DNA from 4 places in the Streptomyces sp. NPDC021622 genome. Region 2 is predicted to be linked to each of the others. Evidence: riboswitches for the same ligand, from Rfam matches in the RefSeq annotation. Region 2 holds a riboswitch; each other region holds the start of a gene.
What was found. Region 2 has a riboswitch for cobalamin ahead of AB0G47_RS09770 (ABC transporter substrate-binding protein). Riboswitches for the same ligand answer to the same signal wherever they lie in the genome.

Region 1: linked by a shared signal. The riboswitch ahead of AB0G47_RS04105 (cobalamin biosynthesis protein) and the one ahead of AB0G47_RS09770 (ABC transporter substrate-binding protein) in region 2 are both predicted to bind cobalamin.
Region 3: linked by a shared signal. The riboswitch ahead of AB0G47_RS17130 (CbtB-domain containing protein) and the one ahead of AB0G47_RS09770 (ABC transporter substrate-binding protein) in region 2 are both predicted to bind cobalamin.
Region 4: linked by a shared signal. The riboswitch ahead of AB0G47_RS01845 (ABC transporter substrate-binding protein) and the one ahead of AB0G47_RS09770 (ABC transporter substrate-binding protein) in region 2 are both predicted to bind cobalamin.

The regions. Positions count from the first base shown of each region.
Region 1 covers NZ_JBFACK010000001.1:905,663-913,049, reverse strand. Annotated here, with positions in the region: gene AB0G47_RS04120 (lysozyme) at 167-907, shown strand; gene AB0G47_RS04115 (inorganic phosphate transporter) at 1,100-2,368, shown strand; gene AB0G47_RS04110 (hypothetical protein) at 2,381-2,617, shown strand; cobalamin riboswitch at 2,736-2,887, shown strand; gene AB0G47_RS04105 (cobalamin biosynthesis protein) at 3,010-4,065, shown strand; gene AB0G47_RS04100 (cobyric acid synthase) at 4,062-5,570, shown strand; gene cobN (cobaltochelatase subunit CobN) at 5,567-7,387, shown strand, end outside.
Region 2 covers NZ_JBFACK010000003.1:509,930-517,316, forward strand. Annotated here, with positions in the region: gene AB0G47_RS09765 (iron ABC transporter permease) at 1-845, opposite strand, end outside; gene AB0G47_RS09770 (ABC transporter substrate-binding protein) at 980-1,939, opposite strand; cobalamin riboswitch at 1,983-2,131, opposite strand; gene AB0G47_RS09775 (M67 family metallopeptidase) at 2,104-2,526, opposite strand; gene AB0G47_RS09780 (amino acid permease) at 2,616-4,088, opposite strand; gene AB0G47_RS09785 (DUF2017 domain-containing protein) at 4,439-5,041, opposite strand; gene clpS (ATP-dependent Clp protease adapter ClpS) at 5,081-5,395, opposite strand; gene AB0G47_RS09795 (nicotinate phosphoribosyltransferase) at 5,476-6,804, shown strand; gene AB0G47_RS09800 (isochorismatase family protein) at 6,943-7,387, shown strand, end outside.
Region 3 covers NZ_JBFACK010000007.1:362,974-370,360, reverse strand. Annotated here, with positions in the region: gene AB0G47_RS17160 (PP2C family protein-serine/threonine phosphatase) at 1-202, opposite strand, end outside; gene AB0G47_RS17155 (SpoIIE family protein phosphatase) at 414-3,101, shown strand; gene AB0G47_RS17150 (hypothetical protein) at 3,154-3,654, opposite strand; gene AB0G47_RS17145 (hypothetical protein) at 3,904-4,158, shown strand; gene AB0G47_RS17140 (hypothetical protein) at 4,113-4,670, opposite strand; gene AB0G47_RS17135 (histidine phosphatase family protein) at 4,967-5,539, opposite strand; cobalamin riboswitch at 5,675-5,817, shown strand; gene AB0G47_RS17130 (CbtB-domain containing protein) at 5,857-6,084, shown strand; gene AB0G47_RS17125 (CbtA family protein) at 6,099-6,911, shown strand; gene AB0G47_RS17120 (SgcJ/EcaC family oxidoreductase) at 7,032-7,387, opposite strand, start outside.
Region 4 covers NZ_JBFACK010000001.1:401,399-408,785, forward strand. Annotated here, with positions in the region: gene AB0G47_RS01825 (DUF2252 domain-containing protein) at 1-996, shown strand, start outside; gene AB0G47_RS01830 (HAD family hydrolase) at 993-2,114, opposite strand; gene AB0G47_RS01835 (helix-turn-helix domain-containing protein) at 2,298-3,164, shown strand; gene AB0G47_RS01840 (VOC family protein) at 3,170-3,613, shown strand; cobalamin riboswitch at 3,611-3,798, shown strand; gene AB0G47_RS01845 (ABC transporter substrate-binding protein) at 3,891-4,904, shown strand; gene AB0G47_RS01850 (iron chelate uptake ABC transporter family permease subunit) at 4,901-5,920, shown strand; gene AB0G47_RS01855 (ABC transporter ATP-binding protein) at 5,917-6,684, shown strand; gene AB0G47_RS01860 (VWA domain-containing protein) at 6,688-7,387, opposite strand, start outside.

The DNA.
Region 1 (7,387 bases), on a different contig from region 2:
GCCAGCCGGGGTCGCGGCACCGCAGGGCGGAGCCGGCGGGTCCGTATCGGCGTGTATGGGCATTCATCCCCTTCTGACGATGATTGGCTGGCGATCGACCGGCATGAGGTGATCTTCCAGTAACCTCTGGGGGATTTGTCATGCACGTCGCCATCCGGGGGGAAATATGGCTCGTGATCACAAACCGTCCCGTCGTCGCGCCCGCGTCATCGCCGCCTCAGTGGCAACGCTGGCCCTGAGCGGGACCGCCCTCGCCGAGATTCCGGTTTCGGCGGCGGGCAAGCCGAGGGGCCACGACGTCTCGTCGCACCAGAAGAACGTCAACTGGCAGAAGGCCAAGAGCAAGGGCGCACGCTTCGTGTACGTGAAGGCCACCGAGTCCCACACGTACCGCAATCCCCGCTTCCAGCAGCAGTACAACGGCTCCCGCAATGCGGGCATCGTCCGCGGGGCGTACCACTTCGCCGTACCGAACAAGTCATCCGGCAAGAAGCAGGCCGCGTACTTCATGAGCCATGGCGGGCGCTGGCGGGCGGACGGCTGGACGCTGCCGCCCGCGCTCGACATCGAGCACAATCCGTACGGCAAACGCAAGTGCTACGGCCTCAGCAAGACCGGCATGGCCAACTGGATCAAGTCGTTCAGCAACGAGGTGCAGCGCCAGACGGGACGCCGTCCCGTGATCTACACGACCACCAAGTGGTGGAACAACTGCACGGGCGGCAGCCGCGCCTTCGGGGCGAATCACGCACTGTGGCTCGCACGCTGGTCGTCGACGTCGGGGACACTGCCCAAGGGGTGGTCGTACTTGACCATCTGGCAGTACGACAACGGCGGCAAGCTCCCGGGTGATCAGAATCTCTTCAACGGCTCGATGAACCAGCTGAAGAGGTTCGCCCGAGGGTAGCCAAAAAGCCCTTGGAAGCCCGGATTCCGGGCCTCGTGCCGCCACTCCGGACGATCTCCGTCACCATTCCGACGGAAGCGGAGTGGCGGTGCCCCGCATCGAGTCACCGCACGGCCCGGCCCAGTTCACTTTCCGTTCACCCAGGTTGCCTACGTTCCACTTGCCACTGACGTCCAACAGAAGCCTGGGTAAATGGAACACATCACGCTTCTCCTCGGGATCGTGATCGTTACCGCTCTCGTGTTCGACTTCACGAACGGTTTCCACGACACAGCCAACGCGATGGCTACCACCATCTCGACCGGCGCTCTCAAGCCCAAGACGGCGGTGGCCATGTCCGCCGTGCTGAACCTCGTCGGAGCATTCCTCTCCGTCGAAGTCGCCAAGACGATCTCTGGCGGCATCGTCAACGAGGACGGACTGAAGACAGAGGTCATATTCGCCGCCCTGGTGGGCGCGATCCTCTGGAATCTGATGACCTGGCTGGTGGGTCTGCCCTCCAGTTCCTCCCACGCACTCTTCGGCGGCCTCATCGGCGCCGCCGTCATGTCGATGGGCTGGTCGTCGATCGACGGCGGCACCGTCGTCACCAAGATCCTGATCCCGGCCCTCGCCGCGCCGCTCGTGGCGGGTCTCGCCGCGATGGCGGCCACGCGCCTGACGTACCGGATCGGCCGCAACACCGACACCAAGGCCACCGCCAAGGGCTACCGCGCGGGCCAGATCGCCTCCGCCGGCCTCGTCTCGCTGGCGCACGGCACGAACGACGCGCAGAAGACCATGGGCATCATCACGCTCGCCCTGGTCACCGGCGGCGTCCTCAACCCCGGCGCGAACCCCCCGATGTGGGTCGTCGTCTCGGCCGGTGTGGCCATCGCGCTCGGCACCTACCTGGGCGGCTGGCGCATCATCCGCACCATGGGCAAGGGCCTCACCGACCTCCAGCCGCAGCAGGGCTTCGCCGCCCAGACCAGCGCCGCGACGGTCATCCTCGCCTCGTCGAACATCGGCTTCTCGCTCTCCACCACGCAGTCCTGCTCCGGCGCCGTGATGGGCGCGGGCCTGGGCCGTAAGGGCGGTGTGGTCCGCTGGTCCACGGCGACCCGGATGTTCGTCGCCTGGGGTCTGACGCTCCCGGCCGCCGGCCTGGTCGGCGCGGGCGCCGAGTTCCTCACCAAGCAGGGCCCCTGGGGCATCGCGGCGACCGCGGCGCTCCTGGTCGGCGGCTCGGCCGTCATCTGGGTGCTCTCGCGGCGCAACGCCGTCGACCACACGAACGTCGCGGACGACGAGATCGGCGGCTCCGACGCGGAGCCCGCGGGCGTCGTGACCACCGCGATCGCCGCCGTCACGCCGCCGCCCACCGGCGCCGCCGCGACGGCCGCCGACGACGACCACGTCAAGGCCACCATCCCGGCCCCGACCGGCCCTGTGGCGGATCCCGCCCGCGCCACGGTGTAAGGACAGATCAGCATGGACATCGACTGGGCAGCTCTCGGCTCCGTCTTCGGAGTCAGCCTCGCGGTGACGGTGGCCCTGGTGGGCCTGTTCACCCTCGGCATCGTCGGCCTCTCCAAGCACGAGGCGGCCACCTCCGGCGCCACTTCCGCCGCGGGCGGCAACGCGGTGGCGGCGCGCGCGGGCGCGTACCTGTGCTTCGCGCTGTGCACGGCCGCGGTGGCATACGGGATCTATCTGATCGTCGCCTGACGGCCTGAGTCCGTCGCCCGACGACGGAGTTCAAGGTGGGGTGCGGGACGCTTCGGCGCCTTGCGCCCCACCTTCGTATGTGGGCCTTGGCACACTCTCCCGTCGCAGGTCAAAGGCGAGTTGACGGGCGTTCGCGGGCGTGGTGGACTGCCGGAGCCATTACGGCGGCAGAAGAGGAAGCCGGTGCGAATCCGGCGCGGTCCCGCCACTGTCACCGGGGAGACGACTCCCCGTGAGCCAGGAACTCTCGCCCGCCGATCACGTCGAACCAGGGCGCGGACACCCTGAGTGAGGACATATCGCCATGCGCGGCCGCCCGTTGCCGGTTCCTGTGCCCCCGCCCGTCCAGGCCGGGCCCGTCGCTCCCCTTCCCGTAACGGTCGGCTGAACCCATGTGTGCCGATCGCGACTTCGCGTACGGCGCCGCCGCCGGGCTCCTCGGTGACCTGCTTCTCGGTGATCCTCGCCGCGGGCATCCGGTCGCCGCGTTCGGGCGTGCGGCGGGTGCCGTCGAGCGTGTCCTGTGGCGGGATCACCGCGGGTGGGGTGCGCTGCATGCCGTGGTGTGCGCCGGCGGGGCGGCGGGTGCCGCCGCCCTTGCCTCTTCTTTTGTACGTCGTCACTCGCGCGCCGGATCGGTCGCGCTGACCGCCGCGGCGACCTGGGCCGTGGTCGGCGGGACCTCGCTCGGGCGTGAGGCGCGGGCCATCGGCGGGGTGCTCGCCGCGGGGGACATCGAGGTGGCCCGGGAGCGGCTGCCGCATCTGTGCGGGCGGGATCCGCAGGCGCTGGATGCCGATGGCATCGCGCGGGCCGTCGTCGAGTCCGTCGCCGAGAACACGTCCGACGCCGTCGTGGGGGCGCTGGTGTGGGGGGCGTTGGCGGGCGTTCCGGGGCTTGTCGGGTTTCGGGCCGTGAACACGTTGGACGCGATGGTGGGGCACAAGTCCGCGAGGTACCTCCGGTACGGGTGGGCGTCTGCTCGGCTCGATGACGTCCTGGGGTGGCCGGGGGCTCGGCTTACCGCCCTGCTTGCGGCTGCTGCGGGGGATTCGCCCTCCGGGGCGCTGCGGGCCTGGCGTGACGATGCCGCCAAGCATCCGAGTCCCAATGCGGGGCCTGTGGAGGCGGCCTTTGCGGGGGCGTTGGGGGTGCGGCTCGGGGGGACGCTCTCGTACGGGGGGCGGGTTGAGCATCGGCCCGTTCTGAACGGGGGTGGGCGGGACGTTGCCGTGGCTGACATCGAGCGGGCTGTGCGGCTGTCTCGGCGGGTTGGTCTGCTGGCGCTGGGGGTTGCCATTGCCGCCCGTCGGAAGCGGGGACCGGCGGCTGGGGCTGTGCCCACCCTTCCCCAAGCTCTCGGCTTCGCTCGAGCAGGGGAGACCCCACTCGCCCTGCGGAACGCCTGCCCACAGCAAGGGCAGCACGAGCTGGGAGGACGCTCATGAGTGGTGGGCTGCTTGTTGCCGGGACCACCTCCGATGCCGGGAAGAGTGTTGTCACCGCCGGGATTTGTCGGTGGCTTGCCCGCAAGGGCGTGTCCGTCGCGCCGTTCAAGGCGCAGAACATGTCGCTCAACTCCTTCGTCACGCGCGAAGGCGCCGAGATCGGGCGGGCGCAGGCCATGCAGGCGCAGGCCGCCCGGGTCGAGCCGAGCGCGTTGATGAATCCCGTGCTGCTCAAGCCGGGCAGCGACCGCAGCAGTCAGGTGGTGCTCATGGGGAAGCCCGTGGGCGAGATGAGTGCGCGTGGCTATCACGGCGGGCGCCAGGAGGCGTTGCTTTCCACCGTCGTGGGATGTCTTGAGGAACTTCGGGGCAGCTATGACGCCGTGATCTGCGAAGGCGCGGGCAGTCCCGCCGAGATCAATCTGCGGCGTACGGACATCGTGAACATGGGGATCGCGCGGGCCGCCCGCTTCCCCGTCGTCGTCGTCGGCGACATCGACCGCGGTGGCGTCTTCGCCTCCTTCTTCGGCACGACCGCGCTGCTCGGCGCCGAGGACCAGAAACTGGTCGCCGGGTACCTCGTCAACAAGTTCCGGGGTGATGTGTCGCTGCTCGAACCCGGGCTCGACATGCTGCAAGGACTCACCGGGCGGCGCACGTTCGGCGTGCTGCCGTTCCAGCACGGCCTCGGCATCGACGAGGAGGACGGCCTTCGGGTGTCCCTGCGGGGTGCCGTGCGGGAGTCCGTCGTCGCTCCCCCGGTCGGCGATGACGTGCTGCGGGTCGCCGTCTGTGCCGTACCGCTGATGTCCAACTTCACGGACGTGGACGCGCTCGCCGCCGAACCCGGTGTCGTCGTGCGGTTCGTGGACCGGGCCGAGGAGCTCGTCGACGCCGATCTCGTGGTCGTGCCGGGTACACGCGGGACCGTGCGTGCCCTGGAGTGGCTGCGTGAGCGCGGGCTCGCCGACGCCATCGCGCGGCGTGCAGCCGAGGGGCGGCCCGTGCTCGGGATCTGCGGCGGCTTCCAGGTGCTCGGCGAGCACATCGAGGACGACGTGGAGTCGCGCGCGGGGGCCGTGGACGGGCTCGGGCTGCTGCCCGTGCGGGTCCGGTTCGCCCGCGAGAAGACCCTCGCCCGGCCGGTCAGCGAGGCCCTGGGCGAACCCGTCGAGGGATACGAGATCCATCACGGCGTCGCCGAAGTCCTGGGCGGAGAGCCCTTCTTGGACGGCTGCCGCGTCGGCGAGGTGTGGGGCACGCACTGGCACGGCTCCCTTGAGAGCGACGCGTTCCGGCGGCGCTTCCTCACCGAGGTGGCCCGCGCCGCGGGGCGCCGTTTCGTGCCCGCGCCCGACACCAGCTTCGGCGCGCTGCGCGAGGAGCAGCTCGACCTGCTCGGAGACCTGATCGAAGAACACGCGGACACGGACGCGCTGCTCAGCCTGATCGAGACCGGCGCACCGTCCGGTCTCCCCTTCATCGCACCGGGGGCACCCTCATGACCGTCCTGCTTCTGTCCACCGCCGACACGGACCTGCTTGCCGCCCGTGCCTCGGGCGCCGGGTACCGCATCGGCAACCCGACCCGGGTCGACGTACAGAACGAGCTGCCCGCCCTGATCGAGGGCGCCGACATCGCCGTCGTACGCCTCCTCGGCGGCAAGCGGGCGTGGGAGGACGGGCTCGCGGCGCTGAAGGCCGCCGGGATCCCGACGGTGCTGCTCGGCGGCGAGGCCGTTCCCGACGCGGAGCTGATGGCCGAGTCGACCGTGCACGCGGGGTCCGTGGCGGAGGCCCTGCGGTATCTCGTCGAGGGCGGCACGGGTAATCTGCGCGAGCTGGTGCGCTTCCTCAAGGAGGACGTCCTCGCGGCGGGTCGCGGCCGGGCGTCGGCCGCCGACACGCATGAGCGGCAGAGTGCCGAGCCGCAGAAGATGCCCGAGTACGGGGTGCATGGCACGCGGGAGTACGTCGAGGGCCGGCCCACCGTCGGTGTGCTCTTCTACCGGGCGCACCAGCTCTCCGGGAACACCGGCTTCGTGGACACGCTGTGCGACGCGATCGAGGCGCGGGGCGCCAACGCCCTTGCCGTGTACTGCGGTTCGCTGCGCGGCGCGGACGCGGGCCTGTACGAGATCCTCGGGCGGGCCGACGCGCTTGTCGCCACCGTCCTCGCGGCGGGCGGCACGCACGCCTCCGGGGCGAGCGCGGGCGGCGACGAGGAGGCCTGGGACATCGGCGCGCTCGCCGACCTCAACATCCCTGTGCTGCAAGGACTTTGCCTCACCTCGTCGCGGGCGACCTGGGACGCGTCGGACGCCGCGCTCTCCCCCATGGACGCCGCGATGCAGGTGGCGATCCCGGAGTTCGACGGGCGTGTCATCACCGTGCCGTTCTCCTTCAAGGAGCAGGGCCCCGACGACGTACCGGTGTACGTCGCCGACCCCGAGCGCGCCGCCCGGGTCGCCGGAATCGCCCTGCGGCACGCCCAGTTGAAGCACAAGCCGAACGCCGAGAAGAAGCTCGCGCTCGTCTTCACGGCGTACCCGACGAAGCACTCGCGTGTCGGCAACGCCGTCGGGCTCGACACGCCCGCGTCGGCGGTGCGCGTGCTCGACTCGCTGCGCGATGCCGGGTACGTCGTCGAGGGCCACCCGGACAACGGCGACGAGCTGATCCACCGGCTCATCAACGCCGGTGGCCACGACGTCGAGTGGCTCACCGAGGAGCAGCTGGCCGCCGCGCCCGCGCGTGTGCCGCTCGCCGACTATCAGGCGTGGTTCGACAAGCTGGCCCCCGAGCTGCGCGACGGCATGCTGGAGGCGTGGGGCGAGCCCCCCGGCAGCCTGTACGTGGACGGCGACGACATCGTGCTCGCCTCCCTGCAGTTCGGGAACGTCGTCGTGATGATCCAGCCGCCGCGCGGCTTCGGCGAGAACCCGATCGCGATCTACCACGACCCCGACATGCCGCCCTCGCACCACTACATGGCGGCCTACCGCTGGCTGGAGCTGTCCTTCGGCGCCGACGCGGTCGTCCACATGGGCAAGCACGGCACAATGGAGTGGCTGCCGGGCAAGGGCCTTGGCCTGAGCGGGAGTTGCGCCCCGGACGCGGTGCTCGGCGAGCTGCCGCTGATCTACCCCTTCATCGTGAACGACCCGGGCGAGGGCACCCAGGCCAAGCGGCGCGGGCACGCCACGGTGGTCGACCACCTGGTGCCGCCGATGGCGCGCGCGGACACGTACGGCGATCTGGCGAAGCTGGAGCAGCTGCTCGACGAGTACGCGCTCGTCAGCGACCTGGACCCGACCAAGGCG
Region 2 (7,387 bases):
ACCGGAAGGAGCGCGCGGTGCGATGCGCCGACCAGCATCCGGGCGGCGTGCGGCACCATCAGGCCGACGAAGCCGATCGCTCCGCTGTACGCGACGAGTACGCCGGTCAGGAGCGAGGCGAGGACGAAGACGGCGGCACGGAAGCGTGCGGTGTCCAGGCCGAGGACGGTGGCGCCCTCCTCGCCGACGAGGAGCAGGTCCAGGGGGCGGGCCAGGGCGAGCAGGAGCGCCGTGCCGACGATCAGTACGCCGGCGGGCAGGGCCAGCATGCCCCAGCGGGCGCTGCCGAGGCCGCCGAGCGTCCAGTACAGGACCTCCTGCAGGTGGTCCGTGCTGTCCGCGACGACCAGGATCAGGCTGGTCAGGGCGGAGAGGATGTACGAGACGGCCACGCCCGCCAGGATCAGCCGGCCGGTGGCGAAGCCGCCGCCGGCGCTTCTGGCCAGGGTGTAGACGAGGAGCAGGGAGAGGAGTGCCCCCGCGAAGGACGCGGCGGGGATGGTGACTGTGATGGACAGGCCCGCGCCGATGCCGAAGGCGCTGCCGAGGACGATGGCGGCGACCGCGCCGGCCGACGCGCCGGAGGAGACTCCCAGGAGGAAGGGGTCCGCGAGGGGGTTGCGGACCAGGGCCTGGAGGACCGTGCCTATGACGGCGAGGCCCGCGCCGACGGCTGCGCCGAGCAGGACCCTGGGGAGGCGGGCGTCCAGCACGATCGTGCGGAAGGGGGAGGGTTCCGCCCTGCCCGTGAGGATCTCCAGGACGTCGGTCACGGGGATCTTGACCGAGCCGAGGGCGAGGCCTGCGGTTGCCGCTGCGGCGAGGGCCACGAGGAGCCCGGCGATCACGGCTGCGTAGGGCGGCCTTCTTTCCCCGATCCCGCCCCTTCCCGAATGTTCCGGCTTCGCCGGCCGTGTGCTGACCGGAGAGTCACCGGCTTCGCCGAGTTCGTCCTCAAACGCCGGACGGGCTGAGATTTTCACAGCTGCGATGCCAGCTTCCCTACCGCCGCCGGGGCCCTTACCCCCGTCACCACATCCGACAGCGGCAGCACCGCGAACCGCTTGTTCTTGATGGCAGGGACGTCGGCGAGCACCGGGTCCTCCAGGAGGCGGCGCTTCTTCTGGGCGACCGTCGTGCCGCCGTAGTCGAGGATCAGGATCACCTCGGGGCTGCTGTCCACCACCGACTCCCAGGACGCGTCGCCGAAGGACTTGTCCAGGTCGGCGAAGACGTTGCGGCCGCCCGCGCGCTTGATGATGTCGTTCCCGATGCCGCGGCCGCCCGCCGTGAAGGCCGTCTTGTCGCCGCTGTCGTACACGAAGACCGGGAGCGGCTTCCTGTCCTTCAACTGCTTCTCGGTTTCGGCCAGTTGGCGCTCGGCGCCGCTCACCCAGCGGTCCGCCCGTGCCCGTACCCCGAAGGTGGAGCCGACCTCGCGGACCTCCCGGAAGACGTCCTCCATGGTCACCGGGCGCTTCGCGCAGCCCTCCACGTCGAGGCGGGTCCTGATGCCGGACTTCGCGAGCGCCGCGCGGCTGCGGCCCTCGCCCGCGAGGAAGGCGCTGGGGTAACCGCCGTACACGAAGTCGGGGTTGGCGGCGAGCAGCTTCTCGTAGGAGGGGTACTCCTTGGCCAGGACCGGGACGGACGCGTAGGCCTTCTCGTACGACGGAAGGACCTTGTCGTCCAGGAAGGCGGTGCCCGCCATGCGGTCCGCAAGGCCGAGCTCCAGCATCACTTCCGTCGTGTGCTGGTTCATCGTCACGGCGCGCTTCGGGGGCGCATCGTACGTCGTCTTCACGCCGCAGTTGGTGACGGTGTACGGGAACCCGGCGGCCTTCGCCCCCGGCGCGGAATCGGGCTCCGCGGAGCTCGTGCACGCGGCGAGCGGGGCGAGCAGGGCGGCGGCTATGAGTGCGCGCAGGGGGCGGGACATGGCTGGGCTGTGCCTCCTCCAGGGGATTCCGCGTCCCCTGTATCCGTGGGAGAAGGCGGCAGGTCAGTTCCTGACTGCCCCACCCGCGAAGGGTGGGGTCACAGTGGCGGGACCGTGCCGGATTCGCACCGGCTTCCTGGGTCCTGCCGCCTCAAAGGTGAGGCTCAGTATGCCTGGACGACCTTTACCTCTTCCTCGGTGACCTCGCCGTCGACGATCCGGTAGGAGCGGAACTGGAAGTCGCCCGCGCCGTCGGTGTCCGCCGTGGAGACCAGGACGTAGTGCGCGCCGGGCTCGTTCGCGTACGTGATGTCGGTGCGCGAGGGGTACGCCTCGGTCGCCGTGTGCGAGTGGTAGACGATCACCGGCTCCTCGTCGCGGTCGTCCATCTCGCGGTACAGCTTGAGCAGATCGCCCGAGTCGAACTCGTAGAACGTGGGCGAGCGGGCCGCGTTCAGCATCGGGATGAAGCGCTCGGGGCGGCCGGTGCCCGCGGGACCCGCGACCACGCCGCACGCCTCGTCGGGGTGGTCCTGGCGCGCGTGCGCGACGATCTGGTCGTGGAGGGCCTGGGTCAGGGTCAGCATGGGAGCCAGGATAAGCAGAGGGGCCGATCCGTACCGAGGGATGGTACGGATCGGCCCACATGCTGGGATCAGCAGGGATCAGACGGGAGTCAGGACTTGATCGCGTCCTGCGGCTCGGCGTCGCCGCCGCCCGTCGGCTGCGCGTTGCGCTTCTGCATGACCAGGTAGCCGACGCCCAGGATGAGCGCCCACACCGGGGCCGCGTAGAGCGAGATGCGCGCGTCCTTGTCGACGCCCATCATCACGATGACCATGCCGATGAAGAGCAGGGCGAACCAGCTCGTGTACGGCGCGCCCGGAGCCCGGAAGGTGGACTGCGGCAGCTCGCCGCGGTCGGCCTTGCGGCGGTACTTGATCTGGCAGACCAGGATCATGATCCAGGCCCACATGCCGGAGATGGTGGCGAAGGAGACGACGTAGTTGAACGCCTCGCCCGGCCACTGGTAGTTGATCCAGACGCCGACCAGCATCAGGGCCGCGGAGAAGGTGGTGCCGACCAGCGGCAGGCCGTTCTTCGTGAGCTTGGTGAAGAACTTCGGGCCCTGGCCGTTGAGCGCCAGGTCACGCAGCATGCGGCCGGTGGAGTACATGCCGGAGTTGCAGGAGGAGAGCGCGGCCGTCAGGACGACGAAGTTGACGATGGCGGCGCCGACGCCCAGACCCATCTCCTCGAAGGCCTTCACGAACGGCGAGACGCCCGGCTTGAAGGACGTCCACGGCACGACCGAGAGGATCATGATGAGCGCGCCGACGTAGAAGACGGCGATGCGCCACGGCACGGTGTTGATCGCCTTGGGCAGGGTCTTCTCGGGGTCCTTGGACTCGCCCGCGGTGACGCCGACCAGCTCGACGGCGAGGAAGGCGAACATCACGATCTGCAGTGTCATCAGCGTGGAGCCGATGCCGTTGGGGAAGAACCCGCCCTGGTCCCACAGGTGGCTCACGGACGCGGTGTCACCGGCGTCGGAGAAGCCGATGGTGAGGATGCCGGCGCAGATGAGGATCATGCCGATGATCGCGGTGACCTTGACCATCGAGAACCAGAACTCGAGCTCACCGAAGAGCTTCACGGAGATCAGGTTGGCGCCGTACAGGATGACCGTGAAGATCAGCGCGTACGCCCATTGTGGGATGGCGTTGTCTGTCCAGTACTGCATGTACTGGGCCGCGGCCGTGACTTCCGTGATGCCGGTGACGACCCAGAAGAGCCAGTACGTCCAGCCGGTCACGTATCCGAAGAACGGGCCGATGAACTCGCGCGCGTACTCCGAGAAGGAACCGGAGACGGCGCGGTACATGAGCAGCTCGCCCAGGGCCCGCATGATGAAGAAGATGACAAGGCCGGCGATGGCGTACGCCAGGATGAGGCTGGGCCCGGCCTTGTGAATGGCCTTGCCCGCGCCGAGGAACAGGCCGGTGCCGATGGCACCGCCGATCGCGATCATCTGGATCTGTCGGGCCCCGAGCCCGCGCTGATAGCCCTCGCCGGATGAACCGGACGAGCCCTTGGCCTGATCGGCCTCATTGCCGTCGTGATGCTCTTCGACCTGCACTGAGGTCATGGTGACGCCTTTCTCCACGCTGATCCGTGCCCGCAGTCTGCGAATGGCCACGGATCAGGTCCTGATCCCCCCGGATATGGATGGAGTGCTACCGGCGGTCTGCCGGCCCGAGCGCCATCGGTGACATGGGTGGCGTCACCGAGTGGTCGTGAAGATTTATCACGGTCGCAACAGTGATCGGCTCAGCCACGTGTGGCGCAGACCACTGGAAGAAGCGGACAAAATTCCCCCGCGGCGTCATACGGGGGCATTGAAGTGACGCGATCGTTATCCGGATTTGAGGATCCGCTGAGCGAACACCTGTTACAGGTGCCGTCTACATCGACTTTCGGCCCAAGTGAGCCGTTCCACTACACGATCAACGTGCCGACCAGCGTCTCCTGCAGACCGCCCAGCCACAAATAGGCCATCACCATCGGTTTGCGCGGATCCTCGTCCGGCAGCTGGTAGAGGAGGTCCGTGTCCTCCTCGTCAATGACGTCGAGGCGCGCGCCGATCGCGAGCCGGAGGTCGTTGAGGGCGCCGAGCCAGTGCCGGGACTCCTCCGCCGACAGCTTGAGGACGGCGCCGCCGTCGCCGGCCGCCGTCATGGAGTCCAGGCAGCGGATCACCACGAGGGCGTCGTCCCGCTTCTTGGCCCGCAGGTCGTTCTCGGTGAAGCGCCTGAACTCCGCGGAGTACGCCCGCAGTTCGTCGGCATCGGCGGAGCCCTCCTCACTGCCCGGTCCGCCGTACGCGTCGGGAAGCAGCCGCTGGAGCACCGGGTCGGTCGGCGGCTCACTGGGGCCTTCCGCGAACAGCTCGGCGAGCGGGTCGTCGGAGGCGTCCTCTCCCGGTCCGGGGCCGATCAGCTCCAGGAGCTGGACGGCGAGGGAGCGGATGATCGAGATCTCGACCTCGTCGAGCGCGACGGCGGCGCCGCCCCCGGGGATCGCTTCGAATTGTCCTGGCATCAGATGCGTCGCTGCTTCCGGTCCACTGCTGTCGGCCTGCTACTTGCGGTCCTGCTGGAGGGTGGCCCAAAGCCCGTACCCGTGCATGGCCTGGACGTCGCGCTCCATCTCTTCGCGCGTGCCGGTGGAGACCACGGCTCGGCCCTTGTGGTGCACATCCATCATCAGCTTGGTGGCCTTGTGCTTCGAGTACCCGAAGTACGCCTGGAACACGTACGTCACGTAGCTCATCAGGTTGACCGGGTCGTTGTGGACGAGCGTGATCCAGGGGACGTCCGGCTCAGGGACGGCGAACGTCTCTTCGGCCGATTCCGGGCGCGTGATCTCTGCGGGAGCCGTACTCACTTGTCCCATGCTGCCACCCGCAGGGGGCCATCGCACAAATGGACCCGGGAAATCGTCAGAGTGACGAGATGCGGGGTAGCATCCTTCGTATGAACACAGCGGACCTTGGGCTGCCGGTGGATGTTCCGTCGACGGCGCTCTTCACCGATCACTACGAGCTGACGATGCTGCAGGCCGCGCTGAAGGCGGGCACCGCCGACCGGCGCTCCGTCTTCGAGGTCTTCACGCGCAGACTGCCCGAAGGACGGCGCTACGGAGTGGTGGCCGGCACCGGGCGGGTCCTGGACGCCGTGGAGAACTTCCGCTTCGACGCCGACGTCATCGGCTTCCTGCGCGAGCGCCGTGTCGTCGACGAGGAGACCCTGCAGTGGCTCGCCTCGTACCGCTTCCGCGGTGACATCTGGGGCTATCCGGAAGGCGAGGTCTACTTCCCGGGCTCGCCGATCCTGCGCGTCGAGGGCTCCTTCGCGGAGTGCGTCCTCCTGGAGACGGTGATCCTCTCCATCCTCAACCACGACTCGGCGATCGCGGCCGCCGCGTCCCGGATGGCATCGGCCGCCGGGGAGCGCCCGCTGATCGAGATGGGCGCACGGCGCACCCACGAACTGGCGGCCGTCGCCGCATCGCGCGCCGCGTACGTGGGCGGCTTCACCACCACGTCCGACCTGGCGGCGGGCTTCCGCTACGACATCCCCACGGTCGGCACGTCCGCGCACGCCTTCACCCTCCTGCACGACAACGAACGGGACGCCTTCCAGGCCCAGGTCAACTCCCTCGGCCCCGGCACGACGCTCCTGGTCGACACGTACGACGTGACCGAGGCCGTCCGCACGGCCGTCGAGGTCGCCGGGCCCGAGCTCGGCGCCGTACGCATCGACTCCGGCGACCTGCTCCTTGTCGCGCACCGGGTGCGGCAGCAGCTGGACGAGCTCGGCGCGACGAAGACGAAGATCGTCGTGACGTCCGACCTCGACGAGTACGCCATCGCCTCGCTGGCCGCGGCGCCCGTCGACGCGTACGGCGTGGGCACCCAGCTGGTCACCGGGTCCGGGCACCCCACCTGCTCGATGGTCTACAAGCTGGTGGCCCGCGCCCACTCGGCGGACCCTCAAGCTCCGCTGGAGGCGGTGGCGAAGAAGTCCGTGGGCGGGAAGTCGTCCGTCGGCGGCCGCAAGTGGGCCGCCCGGCGGCCCGACGAGCACGGGGTCGCCGAGGCCGAGGTGATCGGCACGGGCCCGGTGCCGGTGGAGCTCGCCGACCACGAACTCCTCGTCGAGCTGATCAAGGGCGGTGAGGTGGTGGCGCGCGAGCCGCTCGACACGGTCCGCGACCGGCACGCCGCGGCACGGGCCCGGCTCCCCCTCTCGGCCACCCAGCTCTCCAAGGGCGAGGCGGTCATTCCCACGGAGTACGCCTGACGCCACGGGACGGCCGGTGGCCGCGCGCCGGGGCAGCCGAACGCCCCCTCCCGCAACGCAACGGAAGTCTCTACGCTCGGTTCATCCGGCCGAGTCCCCCGCACCTACCAGCCAGCCTTGCCGACCGAAGGACACCCGATGCGCCGCGCTCTGATCGTCGTCGATGTGCAGAACGACTTCTGCGAGGGCGGCAGCCTCGCGGTGGCCGGGGGCGCGGACGTGGCCGCCGCCATCACCGAGCTGATCGGCCAGGCCCCGGCGGGCTACCGGCACGTGGTGGCCACCCGGGACCACCACATCGAGCCGGGCGACCACTTCTCCGACCACCCGGACTATGTCCGCTCCTGGCCGCCGCACTGTGTGGCGGGGACCGAGGGGATCGGCTTCCACCCGAACTTCGCGCCGGTGGTCGCTTCGGGGGCGATCGACGCGGTCTTCGACAAGGGGGCCTACTCGGCCGCGTACAGCGGCTTCGAGGGGGTCGACGAGAACGACGTATCCCTCGCGGACTGGCTGCGGGCGCGGCACATCACCGAGGTGGACGTGGTCGGCATCGCCACGGACCACTGCGTACGGGCCACCG
Region 3 (7,387 bases), on a different contig from region 2:
ACAGGATTGTGGGAAGCACGGGCCACATCGCGGCGGCGAGGGCGGGGGCGGCGGGCAGAAGGCGACTGAAGGCAATCTGCCTCGGTGTGGAGAACGCCAGGCCGGCGATGAGGACGGTAAGGATCACCGGTGACAGATGGGCAGCGGCCCACTTGTCGCCGTAGGGCGGACGATGGCGTCGCAGCCGTCCGAACGTGATCACGAAAGGCATCATATCGGTCTAAGCGGGCATTTATCCCTGCTGGAGTATGTGCTCGTGCGCGGTGGATCCCGCCGACCAGGATGCCGCAGTGGCCGGAATGGCAGAGGCTGCGGAACGCAATGCTTGAGCAGTCGCCCAAGGTCTGGCCGGGTGGGGGTCAGTCGTCGGGCGGGCCCTGGCCCCTTTGGATCGCCAGTGCTAAAAAGGGTGCATGGCGAGTCTTTTCGCCCGTTTTCGTCGCCTATTGCTCAGGCCACTTGTCAGCAAGAGTCCGCGAAGCGTAGCCGGGCAGGTGTTCGTGCTCCAGGTGGCCGTGGTAGTGCTGCTCGTGGCCTGCGCCGTCATCGCCCTCGTCCTGCAGTCCGAGCGGGACACCAACGAAGAGGCCAAGCGCCGTTCCGTAGCCGTGGCGCAGACCTTCGCGCACTCTCCCGGTGTCCTGGCGGCACTGCGGAGCCCCGACCCGACCCAGATTCTCCAGCCGCTCACCGAGGTGGGGCGCAAGGCTGCCGGCGTCGACTTCATCGTGGTCATGGACACCAAGGGCATCCGCTACACCCACCCCCTGCCGGACCGGATCGGCAAGCAGTTCGTGGGCACCATCGGACCGTCGCTGGCAGGGAAGGTCTACACGGAAAGCGTCCACGGCCCGCTCGGCCACGAGGTGCAGGCCATCGTCCCCGTCGAAAACGCCGACGGCAAGGTGGTGGCCCTCGTCTCCGCCGGGCTGAAGGTCAAGAACGTGAGCAATCAGGTGGACCGGCAACTACCGATCATCCTGGGCGCCGGGGCCGGGGCGCTCGCGGTGGCCACCGGCGGGACGGCGCTGGTGGGCAGGCGGCTGCGACGGCAGACCCACAGCCTGGCCCCGGACGAGATGACCCGCATGTACGAGCATCACGACGCGGTCCTGCATTCCGTGCGCGAAGGGGTGCTCATCGTCGCCGGCGACGGACGGCTGCTGCTGGCGAACGACGAGGCCAAACGACTCCTTGAGCTGCCCCCGGACGTCGAGGGGCGGCTCGTGTCGGAACTGTCGAGCCTCGACCCCGAGACAGTGGCGCTGCTCGTCTCCGGGCGCGAGGTCACCGACGAGGTGCACTTCGCCGGAGAGCGGCTCCTTGCGGTCAACCAGCGGCCGACGGATCGCGGCGGAGGCCCCGAGGGAACGGTGGTGACGCTGCGCGACTCCACCGAGCTGCAGGCCGTGACCGGCAAGGCCGAGACCGCACGGGAACGGCTCAAGCTCCTGTACGACGCCGGACTCGGCATCGGCACCACCCTGGACGTCCGTGGCACCGCCGAGGAGCTGGCACAGGTCGCCGTCCCTCGCTTCGCCGACTTCGTCACCGTGGACCTGGCCGACGCCGTGCTGCACGGCGAGGAGCCGACCCCCGCCACACCGGCCATGCGACGCACGGCCGTGTGCGGCATCCGGGACGACCATCCGCTCTATGAAAAGGGCCGGCTGATCGACTTTCTGCCCTCCACGCCCCAGGCGCGCGGCTACGGCAGCGGCCACTCCGAGCTGGTGACCGACCTGTCGACCGCCACGGGCTGGCACGCACAGGACCCGGAGCGCACCAAGGAGATCATTGACTACGGCATCCGTTCCCTCATCGCCGCCCCGATCCAGGCCCGCGGCGTCGTGTTGGGCATGGCCAACTTCTGGCGCTCCGAGCAGCGCGAGCCCTTCGACGAGGAGGAACTGTCGCTGGCGGAGGAACTGGTGGCCCGTGCCGCGGTCGGCATCGACAACGCCCGCCACTACACCCGCGAACACACCGTGGCGGTCACCCTCCAGCGCAGCCTGCTGCCGCGGGCCCTGCCCGAGCAGAGCGCCCTCGACATCGGCTACCGCTACCTCCCCGCCCAGTCGGGCGTGAGCGGAGACTGGTTCGATGTGATTCCCCTGCCGGGGAGCCGGGTGGCACTGGTCGTCGGCGATGTGGTCGGCCACGGCCTCCACGCAGCCGCCACGATGGGGCGGCTGCGGACCGCGGTGCACAACTTCTCCACACTCGATCTGCCGCCCGACGAGCTGCTGAGCCACTTGGACGACCTGGTCGGCCGGATCGACCAGGACGAGGTGGGTACGGACAGTGCCGCGGGCGTCGTGGGGGCCACCTGCCTGTACGCGATCTACGACCCCGTGACGCGCCGCTGTGTCATGGCGCGTGCGGGGCACCTGGCGCCCGCACTCGTCCACCCCGACGGCACCGTCACCTTTGCGGACCTGCCGACCGGGCCGCCTCTCGGCCTCGGCGGCATGCCGTTCCGGACCGCCGAGCTGGAGCTCGCGGAGGGCGCCCAGCTCGTCCTCTATACCGACGGCCTCATCGAGGACCGCAGGCGCGACCTGGACGTGGGAATGGAACTGCTGCGTGATGCGCTGGCGGGCCACCCTGACCGGCCGCCCGAGGAGAGCTGTCAGGCCGTGCTTGACGAGCTGCTGCCCGGGCGTCCCCAGGACGACGTCGCCCTGCTCATCGCCCGCACCCGGGGACTGCCGCCCGACCGGATCGCCGACTGGGATGTGCCGCTCGACCCGGCCGCCGTCGCGGGGATGCGCGACGCCGTGTCCCAGAAGCTCGACGAGTGGGGCCTGTCCGAGCTCGGCTTCAGCATGGAACTCGTCCTGAGCGAGCTCATCACCAACGCCATCCGCTACGGCTCCGAGCCGATCCACGTACGGCTGATCCACGACCGTACGCTGATCTGCGAGGTGGCCGACGGCAGCAGCACCTCACCGCATCTGCGGTACGCCGCGACGATGGACGAGGGAGGCCGGGGCCTGTTTCTGGTGTCGCAGATAGCGGAGCGCTGGGGGACCCGGTACACCCCCCAGGGCAAGGTGATCTGGGCCGAACAGACACTGCCGGAGGCCGTGGCACTTTGACGGTGAACGCGATCCTGTACCAGCACCGCACCCTGCGCACGCGTGCGGCAATTCAGTGCTTGACCAGGACCTTCGCGCTCACGAGGATCAGCCCCACGAAGAGGTTGACCGCACCGGTCATGGCGATCAGCCGGCGCGGGGCACCGGCTCTGACGAGGGCCACGGTGGCCCAGCCGACCTGCTCGGCGAGGGCGACGCCGAGGGCAACCCACCCGGTGCCTGAGGGGCTGAGCCCCAGGGAAGGACACACCACCACGGCGGCAGCCGGCGGGAGCGCGACCCCGGCGATCGGCCATTCCCTGCGTGCCTCGCGGCGGATCACTTCCCACGACAGCGCCTGATGTGCCAGCTTGTCGCCCACAACGCGGGCGTAGACGTGCGTGATCCAGAAGACCAGACCGTTGGTGAGCAGCATGACCACGACCTGGAGCCGAGGGAAGGGACCCAGCGTCCCCACCGCGGCAATGACTGAGGCGGCAAGGAGCGAGCCGTAGACCGCGCCGGAGTAGTCCCGGGCCGCTGCTTCCGCCGGTTCGAGGCTGCGATGATCCATGCCCTCAGAATGCCGAGCGATCTGGGCCGCACGTCGACACCGCGCCCGGCAGGATCTGGAACCTGGTCATGGGGCGGCCATCGCGCAACTCTCCGAGTGGAAACGCCCGTTGAGAGGTGAGGCGATGGCCGGTCCGGAAGCTCTTATCGGACAAGTACATGGCCCCGATCGAGGGGGCGTGCTCACTCGATTCGGGGGCATCGTCCAGGGCGGGCGTACCGCCGGCCTCCCCGCCCATGTTGCAGCGGCATGGACAGCACTTCCACCACGACCGGGTGCCTCCTGGACCAGGAGGCAGCCGATCCGCCCTACGCCGAACTCGCCGATGCGTACGGGATGAACCCGCCGATCTACTCCACCTTGGTGGCTGAGTGGTGGGCCAAGGGGCGGATGGTGCCTGGCTGGGACGATGCTCAGTGGGCCGCCCTCGTCACCCCACCCCGCACCGACGTAGGCGGTCACTCCGACCTGCTGCCGTCCAGTGCGCTGGTTCCGCGCGGGTAGCGACGGCCGCGACGGGTCGCGCTGCCGGCGGTCGTACGGCCGCGGTCGTGGGGTGCGACCGGTTCGAGCAGGGTGGCGAGTATCCCGGTGGCCTGATGGAGCGCCAGTTCCACGGCGGTTGGGGCAAACAGGGTGCCGCAGCCGTCGGGAGGGACAAGCCATCGCAGAGAGCCGGTTGCCCGATGGGGAGCCGGTGCGGCAATCCACGCGCCCTTGCCCGCGTAACGGATGCCGGAGCCGACCCAGCGACTTTCGGGATCCGGGGGCAGGAAGAAGCCCACCCGGTGCGCGGCGAAGTCCGCAAGTGTGGGGCCGGGTTCCTGCAGCGGGGTGCGCAACAGGACGTCGAGGGTGAAAAGGCCCAGCTCCTCCGGCACGCTCAGCACATCCCAGAACCGTCCGGATGCCAGTACTGCGGTCCCGTTCTCTGCGTGCCATGCCCGCTTGCATGCCCGGGGGTCCGTCGCGGCGGCGGCGAGCCACTCAACTGCTTGTCGCGCGTGACTTCTCATGGCTCTCCTTCGTGAGGCTGATGTCGTGGTGCCAGATCTGACCCCCTCGGCAGACCGCAAAAATCCCGACGTCCGGTGCTCTGGCCCGGTTCGCCATGTTCATGCTGGTAGATATCTCTACGTGGTGGAAGGGGTGGCGCGACGTGGCGTTTTCAGGTGGCGCATCCAGTCCGTCGGGCGTCCGTTCGCCCTGTCTTCCGGGGGTTCTCCTGTGGCGAGGATCTTCGGTGAGGCTCCGCGCCACAGCTGTGGGCAGGTGTCGTGATCTGACCACGGCCCAGTGGGGCGGAACTTCCCTACGGTGCCAGGGCGTGACCGCTGAGGAGGTTCCATCGCCCGGTGCGGCCGCTGAGCCGGGTGGCGGTGAGCGGGCGGACGTCCAGTCGCCAGAATGCCTGGTCGGGTGCCGACAGGGCGTGGACGAGGGCGGCACGGATCGCGTCCGGCTCGGCTACGGCGACGATGTGCCCGGCCTGGCTGCCCAACGTATCGAGCCAGGCCGCGATGCGGTGGCGTACCTCGCGCAGTGATTCGCCGCCGTGGGGTGCGGCAGTTGGATCGTCCAGCCAGAGAGCGACGGCTTCCGCTTCGGCGCCTGCCACGGAGTCCAGCGTCCGTCCTCGCCAGCGGCCCATGTCGCAGGCAGCGAGGGCGGCGAGAGGTTCGGCGGGGGCAAGGCCGAGTGCGTGGGCGGTCCCGCGGCAGCGCGGGGACGGTGAGGTGTAGGTGGCAACGGCCGGGGGGAGTGAGCCGGCGGCCGCCTCGGCGCGTGCGATTCCCGCCGGGTCGAGAGGACTGTCGTCGTCGAAGCGGACCTCCTTCAGAGCTTCACTCGTCGCGGGAGATATCAGCGTGAGACGTACGGTCATCGATTCCTCCGCAGGGCCTTCACATGGCCGTTGACCCGCGGCAACCCTATCTGCGGGGGCGTGTCGGCGTGTTGGGGGCGTATCGGCGTGATACAGGACTCACGCCCTTGGCCGGAGGTACGGCACGCGGTACGGTCACGGCGAACATTCAACAGAACGTGACGACGGCGAGACGGAAGTCCGGTGCAAGTCCGGCACGGTCGCGCCACTGTGAGCCGCAGCGGAACCCTTCGAGGGTGACGCCGCGGTGAGTCAGACCCGTGGACCGTCGTCCTGCACCACCGTATGGGACGCGTGTTCCCCAAGGAGGTTTCATCATGGCCGATGCTGTCGTCAATGCTGCCGTTTCCGCCACTCCCGCTCCTGCACCGGCTGCTCTGCCCGTACGGGCTGTCCTGCCCTGGGCGTTGTTCGTGGGGCTCCTGGCGCTGATCGCGCTGTACTTCGTGGGTGCCGAGCAGGGCGTCACCTCTGTGTTCGCCGGCACCGACGTGCACGAGTGGGTCCACGACGGTCGTCATCTGCTCGGCTTCCCGTGCCACTGAGAGGCGACAAGTACGTGCACGCCTCAACTGTGAGAAATCTGCTGGTCCGTGGCATGCTCGCGGGCCTGATCGCCGGACTCTTCGCCTTCGGTGTGGCCTACGCGATCGGTGAGCCGCCCGTCGACGGCTCGATCGCCGTGGAGGAGGCCCAGGCCGCCCAGGAAGCGCCCCACGCGGGGCACGGTGGCGCCGCGCACGAGGAGGAAGCCGCCGAGGAGGAAGAAGCGGTCAGCCGGTCGGTGCAGTCGACCGCCGGTCTGGCCACGGGTGTTCTGGTGTACGGGGTCGCTCTGGGCGGCATCGCGTCCCTGGCGTTCTCCTTCGCGCTGGGCCGCGTCGGCCGGTTCAGCCCACGGGCGACCGCCGCGCTCACGGCCGCCGCCGCCTTCACCACCGTCTACCTCGTGCCGTTCCTGAAGTACCCGGCGACCCCACCCGCGGTGGGCAACCCGGACACCATCTCGAAGAGAACCACACTGTTCTTCCTGATGATCCTGCTCAGCGTGCTGCTCGGCATCGCCGCCGTCATCATCGGGCGGCGACTGGCACCGCGTCTGGGCAACTGGAACGCGACGCTTGCCGCCGGGGCGGGGTTCATCGCCGTGGTCGCTGTCGCGTTCGTGTTCCTGCCCGCGAACGACGACGCGGTCAAGGCCGGGTTCCCCGCAGCCCTGTTGTGGGAGTTCCGAGTCGCTTCACTGGCGATCCAGGCCGTGCTGTGGGCGGTCTTCGGCATCCTCTTCGGAGCCCTGGCACAGCGTCTCCTCGCCCCTCGGGCGGCCGACGCCAAGACCGAGGCCGAGCAGCCGACACCAGCCGTCGCCTGACGCGCACGCAGCCCGAAGTACCGGCCCCGCCACCCTCTTTGGGGTCGGCGGGGCTTGGTGAACCGCGGTGGTCCCCGCGCTCGCACCGGTCACCGGCGCCGTCGTCATGTCTTGGGGGGCTCACTTCTCGGCCGCGGGCTTGGTGTCCGGGGAGAACAGGAATGAGATGCGTTCCATGACGCGCTGGCGCTTGGTGTTCTGGAAGGCGGCGATGCGCCATGTGCCGTCGGCCTGGCGGACCAGTGTGTAGGTCTGCGTCTTGGAGAGGTCGGCCGCCTTCGGCTCCCCGCCCTCGTAGGTGTCGCCGCGGCTGGTGGCCACGGCGGTGTCGGGGCCGTAGAAGCGGATGCTGAGCCACGAGTCGGAGAGCTTGGTGCCCTTGAGGAATCCGTCGAACAGAGCGCGGTGGCCTTCGGCTATGTCGCGTCGGCCCTGGTAGGCGGTGCCCACGTAGCTGGTGTACGTGGCGTCCTTGG
Region 4 (7,387 bases), on a different contig from region 2:
TTCGACGAGACCTGCCCCGGCCCCTTCGAGTGGGACGTCAAACGCCTGGCCGCGAGCGTCGCCGTGGCCGCCCGCGACAACGGCCACGCGGAGCACGCCGCCCACGAAGCCGCCCTCGCGGCGGTGACGGCGTACCGGACCTCGATGCGACGCCTCGCCGGGCTCGGCGAACTCGCCGTCTGGTACGAACGGATAGACGCCCACGGCCTGTTGACGCTCATCGACTCCGCCCGCGACCGCAAGCGCCTGACGGCGACCCTCGACCGCGCACGGCAGCGCACCAGCCTCCAGGCGCTGGGCGAGCTGACCGAGGAGGTGGACGGAGAGCGGCGCATCATCCACGATCCGCCGCTCCTGGAGCCGGTGGGCGTGCCCGACACGGCGGCGCTGCGGAAGATCTTCGGCGACTACCGCTCAACGCTCTCCGAGGAGCGCAGGCTCCTCCTCGACCGGTACCACTTCGTGGACGCGGCGCGGAAGGTGGCCGGGGTGGGCAGCGTCGGCACCCGCTGCTTCATCGTCCTGCTTGCGGGCCGCGACGCCGACGACCCGCTCTTCCTCCAGATCAAGGAGGCGATGCGATCGGTCCTGGAGGAGCACCTGCCGCAGGGCCCCTACCGCCACCCCGGTCACCGGGTCGTCGCCGGGCAGCGGCTGCTGCAGGCCTCGGGCGACATCTTCCTCGGCTGGATGACCGGACCCCAGGGGCGCGCCTACTACTGGCGCCAGCTCCGCGACATGAAGGGCTCGGCGGACGTGTCGTCCATGAAGCCATCGGAACTGTCCCGCTACGCGGGCCTGTGCGGCACGGCCCTGGCCCGTGCGCACGCCCGCTCCGGCGACCGGATCGCGATCGCCGCGTACCTGGGCGGCGCCGACACGTTCGACCGCGCCGTGGCGGATTTCGCGCTGCGGTACGTGGCCCAGAACGCGGCGGATCACGCGGCCTTGGGAGAGGCGATCGCCACGGGCGTGGTGGGGGCCGTCGAGGCCTAGCGGATCTCGTCCGGCACCACCGTCAGCCACCGCTTGTCCGCGGTGACCTTCTGGCCGAGCTCACGCTGCCGGTCGGCGTTGGTCCGCTTCATCTCGTTCAGCTGCTGCATGTACTTGTCCTTGCGGTTGACCCAGACCCGCACCCCGCCGTGCTCCACATCCGCGGAGTGGAACAGCATCGGGCCGTCGCTCACCGGGGTGTCGCCGGCCACCAGGACGGGCTTCTGCCACTCGTCGATGTAGGTGTTGATGGCCGCCGGCTTGCCCTGGAACCAGGTGAGCGGCGCCCACAGGTTCGGCGTCAGCTCACGCCCGGCGAGCTTCTTCTGATCGAAGCGGCCCTCCGCGATCTCCTTGCGGGAGCTGGTGACTTCACCGGTCTTGCGGTCCTTGAGCTGCAGGCCGACGCCGATGACGTTTTCGGGCTTCACGTTGTAGCCGTACTTGGGGTCGGACAGGACCATCCGCACCAGGTCCTCGCTGGCCGCGCTGACGACGTAGACCTCTATGCCGTGCTTGCGCAGCGACTTGTAGAGCTCCTGCATGCCGGTGAAGAACTCGGGCGCCTCGACCTCGGTCTTGGTCAGCTTGCCGTCCTCGTAGTACTCGGCCGGGATCGGCTTGTCGTAGGCGAGGAGTTCGTCGACGTACCCCTTGAGCTCCTTCAGCGTGAAACCGGAGAAGATCTGCGCGGCCCACGGATAGCAGACCTGGTCGTCGACCTCGCAGAGCCGGTTGTAGTAGCTGTACAGGCTCTCCTTGTGCTGCGCCGTGTCCTTGAAGGGGATGACCTTCAGCGACGGGTCCATCGACTTGCGGGTCAGCACCCCCTTCATCTCGAGGAAGGGCAGGAGCGCCTCCTCCAGGTCGTTGCGGTACGTCGTGTTGTCCGCGTCGAAGACGGCGTACGCGCCCTTGTGGCCGTTCTCCGAGATCACCTTGCCGAGCTTCGCCGCGACCGGCTTCGGCCAGTGCGGCAGCTCGGCCGCCGTCTTGACCGAGGAGTCGGCCGCCGTCGCCTCCGTGCCCGGCCAGAGCGCCATGCCCGCGAGCACCGCCGCGCTGAGCGCGCCCGCCGTACCGAGAACCGCGAGCTTGCCCTTTGCTCCTACTGCCATGTTTCTGCCCCCTGAGAGCGGTCTGCGCCCCGTCCGGAGCGGCGGGCCATCGTACGAGGTCAGACGGCAGATTCCCATGATCGACGTCACCGGCCGTGAGGGGCATGGACCGGCCCGGCGCGGGTAGCAGCATCGAACGCTTCCGCCCCGCGCCCGGGCCCCGTGCATCGCATACTGGAACGTATGGAGACCGGCTCCCGCGAGTTCGTGCGGGCCGTCCCGCGGCTCGACGGGATGGTCGTGTCCGCGGTCGGCTACCGCACCACGGGCGAGCGGCCCGGCCTGCACCGCGGCCTGCCGTCCCCGTATCTGACCCTGATCTTCTCGCTCGACGGCCCGGTCGTCAGCGGTCTCACCCCCGAGCAGGCGGGCGGCGCCGACGCGATCAGCACGGACATCGTCCTCGGCGGTCTGCACCAGTCACCGGCGTACGTCGTCAAGCCCGAGCACGAGGCGGGCATCCAGCTCGCCGTGCATCCGCTCGCCGCCCGCGCCCTGTTCGGCGTACCGGCCGCCGAGCTCGCCGGTGACATCGTCACGTCCGGCACGGAGGTGATGGGGCGCCGCGCCGCCGACGTACGGGAGCTGCTGTGCGAGCGGGACACCTGGGAGGAGCGATTCGCCGCCCTGTCCGCCTACTTGAGGCAGCGCGTGGCCGCCGAGGACGCCGCCGGCTCCGTCCGCCCCGAGGTCGCCGAGGCCTGGGCCTGGCTGGCCAGGCACCGGGGCGCGGGCACGCTCGGCGGTCTCTCCCGGCACGTCGCGCTCAGCGAGCGCAGGCTCACCGCCCTCTTCCGCGCCGAGTTGGGGATCGGCCCCAAGCAGGCCTCCCGCCTGATGCGCTTCCAGCGCGCGCGGAACACCGTCGTGCGCTCCGTCGCCGCGGGCGCCGCGCCCGATCTGGCGCGGGTCGCCGCGGACTGCGGCTATTTCGACCACTCCCACCTGGTGCGGGACTTCCGGCAGTACACCGGCACGAGCCCCAGCGGCTGGCTGGCCGAAGAGTGCCGGAATATCCAAGCCGGGAGCCATGGCGGAGGCGAAGAGTAGGAGCCATGAACACCACCGAGAAGCAGCAGACCAAGACCACATCCGCCCCCGCAGAACGTGCCCCCGACGTCTGGCCGACCCTCCAGGCCCACGACGCACCCGCCCTGATCGACTTCCTCGTCGGCACGGTCGGCTTCCTGCGCACCGCCGTCTACGAGGACGGCGACCGGGTGGCCCACGCCGAGCTCGACTGGCCCGAGGGCGGGGCGATCATGCTCGGCTCGTACGACGAGAAGGCCGAGGGCTGGTGCCTCAAGCCGGGCACCTTCGGCGCGTACGTCGTCACGGACCATGTCGACGATCTCTACGGGCGCCTCACCGACGCCGGAGTGAAGATCATCCGCGAGATCGAGGACCAGCCGTACGGCAGCCGGGAGTTCGCGATCGCCGACCCCGAGGGCAACAAGTGGTCCTTCGGCACCTACCGCGGCTCGCCCCGGCCAGCGTGATAATTTGCGCACGCCAGTCAAACCCACACCAGGGCCAGGGAATCCGGTGCGAATCCGGAACTGACGCGCAGCGGTGAGGGGGGACGGGCGGGGCCACGGCCACTGGGCGTCCACGGACGCCTGGGAAGGCGCCCCGCCCGGCCGATCCCCGAGTCCGAAGACCTGCTGGCACCTCTGTCCGCGCACCGGGCGGCGGAGGTGATCAAGCAGGCCAGGCTCCGCGTATGAGCCATGAGACTCAAGGGATCGTGTGTCCTCCACAGCCCGTCGTGTACGTATGCCCGTCCTCCTCGGCACGGCCCTTGCCGTCACGCTGACCTCCTGCGGAGGCTCGTCGACGCCCTCCACCGCGGACAAGAAGGCCGCCGGCTACCCGCTGACCCTCACCTCCTGCGGCAAGAAGTCGCAGATCAAGGCGCCGCCGCAGCGGGCCGTCTCCCTCGACCAGGGCTCCACGGAGATCCTGCTCTCCCTCGGCCTCGCCGACCGCATGGCAGGCACCGGCACCTGGACCGACCCGGTCCTGAAGGGCCTGGAGAAGGACAACGCCAAGGTCGAGCGCCTCTCCGACCGCTACCCCTCCTTCGAGAAGGTCCTCGCCCAGGAGCCGGACTTCGTGACCGCATCCTTCCTGGCGACGGTGAGCAAGGGCGGCGTCGCCGACCGCGCCAAGTTCACCGAGCTCGGCGTCCCCTCGTACGTCTCGCCCACCGACTGCGCGGGCAAGGACAACACCGGCGACGGCGACGGCAGCCGCGTCAAGGCGCTCACCATGGACACGGTGTACGGCGAAGTGCGCGACCTGGCGCGGGCGTTCGGGGTCCAGAAGCGCGGCGAGCGCCTGGTCGCCGACCTGAAGTCCCGCCTGGCGAAGGCCAAGCAGGACATCGACGCCTCCGACACCACGCTCCTCTACTGGTTCTCCGACTCCAAGGCCCCCTACATAGCGGGCTGCTGCGGCGCCCCCGGCATCATCACGCGCGAGCTCGGCGCCAAGAACGTCTTCGACGACACCCGCGAGGAGTGGCCCCAGATCAACTGGGAGACGGTGGCGGACCGCGACCCCGACGTCCTGGTCATCGGCGACCTCACCCGCAAGGCGCAGACGGCCGAGAGCGCGAAGAAGAAGATCGAGTTCCTGGAGTCCAACCCGGTCACCAAGAATCTGACCGCCGTGAAGAAGAAGCGGTACGTCCTGCTCAGCGGCCAGGCGATGAACCCCACGATCCGGACCGTGGACGGCGTGGAGCAGGTGGCCGCCGCGCTGCGCGAGTTCGGGCTCGCCAAGTGACGCACGCGCGCGGCGCCCTGCTGTGGGCGGCGGGTGCCGCCGCGCTCGCGCTCTCCGTGGCGGTGGCCGTCACCATCGGCCCCGCCGCCATCTCCGTACCGGATGTGTTCTCGGCGGTCGTGGCGCACCTCGGCGGGGGAGAGACGGGGCTCACGCCACTGCGGGACGGCATCGTCTGGAACCTGCGGATGCCGCGCACCTTGCTCGCCGCGGTGTGCGGCGCGGGCCTCGCGGTCTGCGGGACGGTCCTCCAGTCCCTGCTGCGCAACCCGCTCGCGGACCCCTTCGTCCTCGGCGTCTCCTCAGGGGCGTCCACGGGAGCCGTCGCGGTCGTCGTCCTCGGGGTCGGCGGGGGAGTCGTGTCGGTCTCGGCGGGCGCCTTCGCCGGCGCCCTGTGCTCCTTCGCCCTGGTCCTGCTGCTCAGCCATGCGCTGGGCGGGAGCACCGACCGCGTCGTGCTCTCCGGCGTCGCGGCCATGCAGCTGTTCTCGGCGCTCACCTCGTTCGTGATCCTGACCGCGGCCGACGCGGAGACGACGCGCGGGGTGCTTTTCTGGCTGCTCGGCTCGCTCAGCGGGGTGGGCTGGACGGACGTATGGATCTGCGCGGCGGTCCTCCTGGCGGCGCTCACCGTCTGCCTGGCGCAGGCCCGCACGCTGGACGCCTTCGCGTTCGGCCAGGACGCGGCGGCGACGCTGGGCGTCCACGTGGCCCGCACCCGTCTTATCCTGCTCTCCGTCACCGCCCTGCTGACGGCGGTCCTGGTCAGCAGCGCGGGCGCCATCGGCTTCGTCGGCCTTGTCCTGCCGCACGCGGCCCGCGCGGTGGTCGGCTCCGGGCACGCGCGGCTGCTCCCGGTCACGGCGCTCGCGGGCGCGGTGTTCCTGGTGTGGGTGGACACACTGGCCCGCACGGTCCTTGACCCGCAGGAGGTGCCGGTGGGAGTCGTGACGTCCCTGATCGGCGTCCCGGCGTTCGTCCTGGTCCTCTACCGCACACGGAGGGCCGCCATATGACCACCGGACTGCGAGCGGACCGGGTCAGCCGCCGGGCGGGCGGGCGCCTCGTCGTCGACGGGGTGAGCATCGCCCCGCCGCCGGGCGCGACGGTCGGCCTCCTCGGCCCCAACGGCTCGGGCAAGTCCACCCTCCTGCGCCTGCTCGCCGGTGTCCTCTCCCCGGCCTCGGGGGTGGTCACCCTGGACGGCCGACCGCTGCCGGAACTCGGCCGCCGGACGGTGGCCCGCAGAGTGGCCGTGGTCGAGCAACACGCCGTGACCCAGGTCGACTTGACCGTACGGGACGTCGTACGTCTGGGCCGCATCCCGCACCGCAGGGCCTGGTCCCCGCCCTCGGCGCAGGACGACGATGCGGTGTCCGATGCCCTCGCCCGCACCGGCCTCACCGACCGCGCCGCCCAGTCCTGGCACACCCTCTCCGGCGGCGAACGCCAACGCGTCCAGATAGCCCGCGCGTTGGCCCAGAATCCCCGCGAACTCCTCCTGGACGAGCCCACCAACCACCTGGACATCCACCACCAGCTCGACCTGCTCTCCCTGGTGGCCGACCTCCCCGTGACCAGCGTGATCGCCCTGCACGACCTCAACCTGGCGGCGATGTTCTGCGACCACCTGCTGGTCCTGCACGAGGGCACGGCCTACGCGGCGGGCACCCCCGCCGACGTGCTCACCGAGGAGCTGATCGCGAAGGTGTACGGGGTGCGGGCGGTGGTGACCGGGGCCTCGGACGGGCGGCCGTCGGTGCGCTTTCTCCGGGGGTGAGGGTCAGAAATTGGAGATCACGCTGGTGATCACGTCATTGATCATCTTGGGGTTCTTCGCGTCGTACGCCCGGCCTCCGGTGGCGGATGCGACCTCCTGGAGGACGGTCCTGCCCCCGGCGTCCTTCTCGTCCGCCTTGTCGCCGTAGGCAATCGTGAACACCCGGATCTGCGGCTTTCCGCGATCGCCGATCCGCTTCAGGAGCTTGTCGAGCGACAGGCTGTTGCTGTCTTCGTTGACGCCGTCGGTCAGCAGCACGACCGCGTTGATGGCCGCCGGGTCGTAGTCATCGCGCAGGGTCTTCACGGCGGCGTCCAGGGTGTCGTAGAGGCCGGTCGCGCCGCCCGGCTCAAGCCCGGTGACGTTGTCGGTCAGTGCCTTCGAGCGGGGGCCGCCGGAGAGCTTTCCGTCGAACGGGCCGAGCGGCACCAGTTCCTTGTAGTCCTTGCCGCCGCCGATGACGTCGGCGTCCGAGAACTTCCAGAGGCCGACCCGGTCGCTCTTGTCGAACTCCCCGAACAGGGCGGGCTCGGCCCGCTTGAGCAGCTCCATCTTCGTGTCGCCCGTCCCCGGCACCTCGCTGTTCATCGACTCGGACGTGTCGATGACGGTCAGGACGTTGGCGCGCCTGCGGAGTGTGGGCCAGAGCTCAAGGAGCCGGTCGAGCACATCGCCCTCGGGCATCCGCATGGGAGTGAAGGGG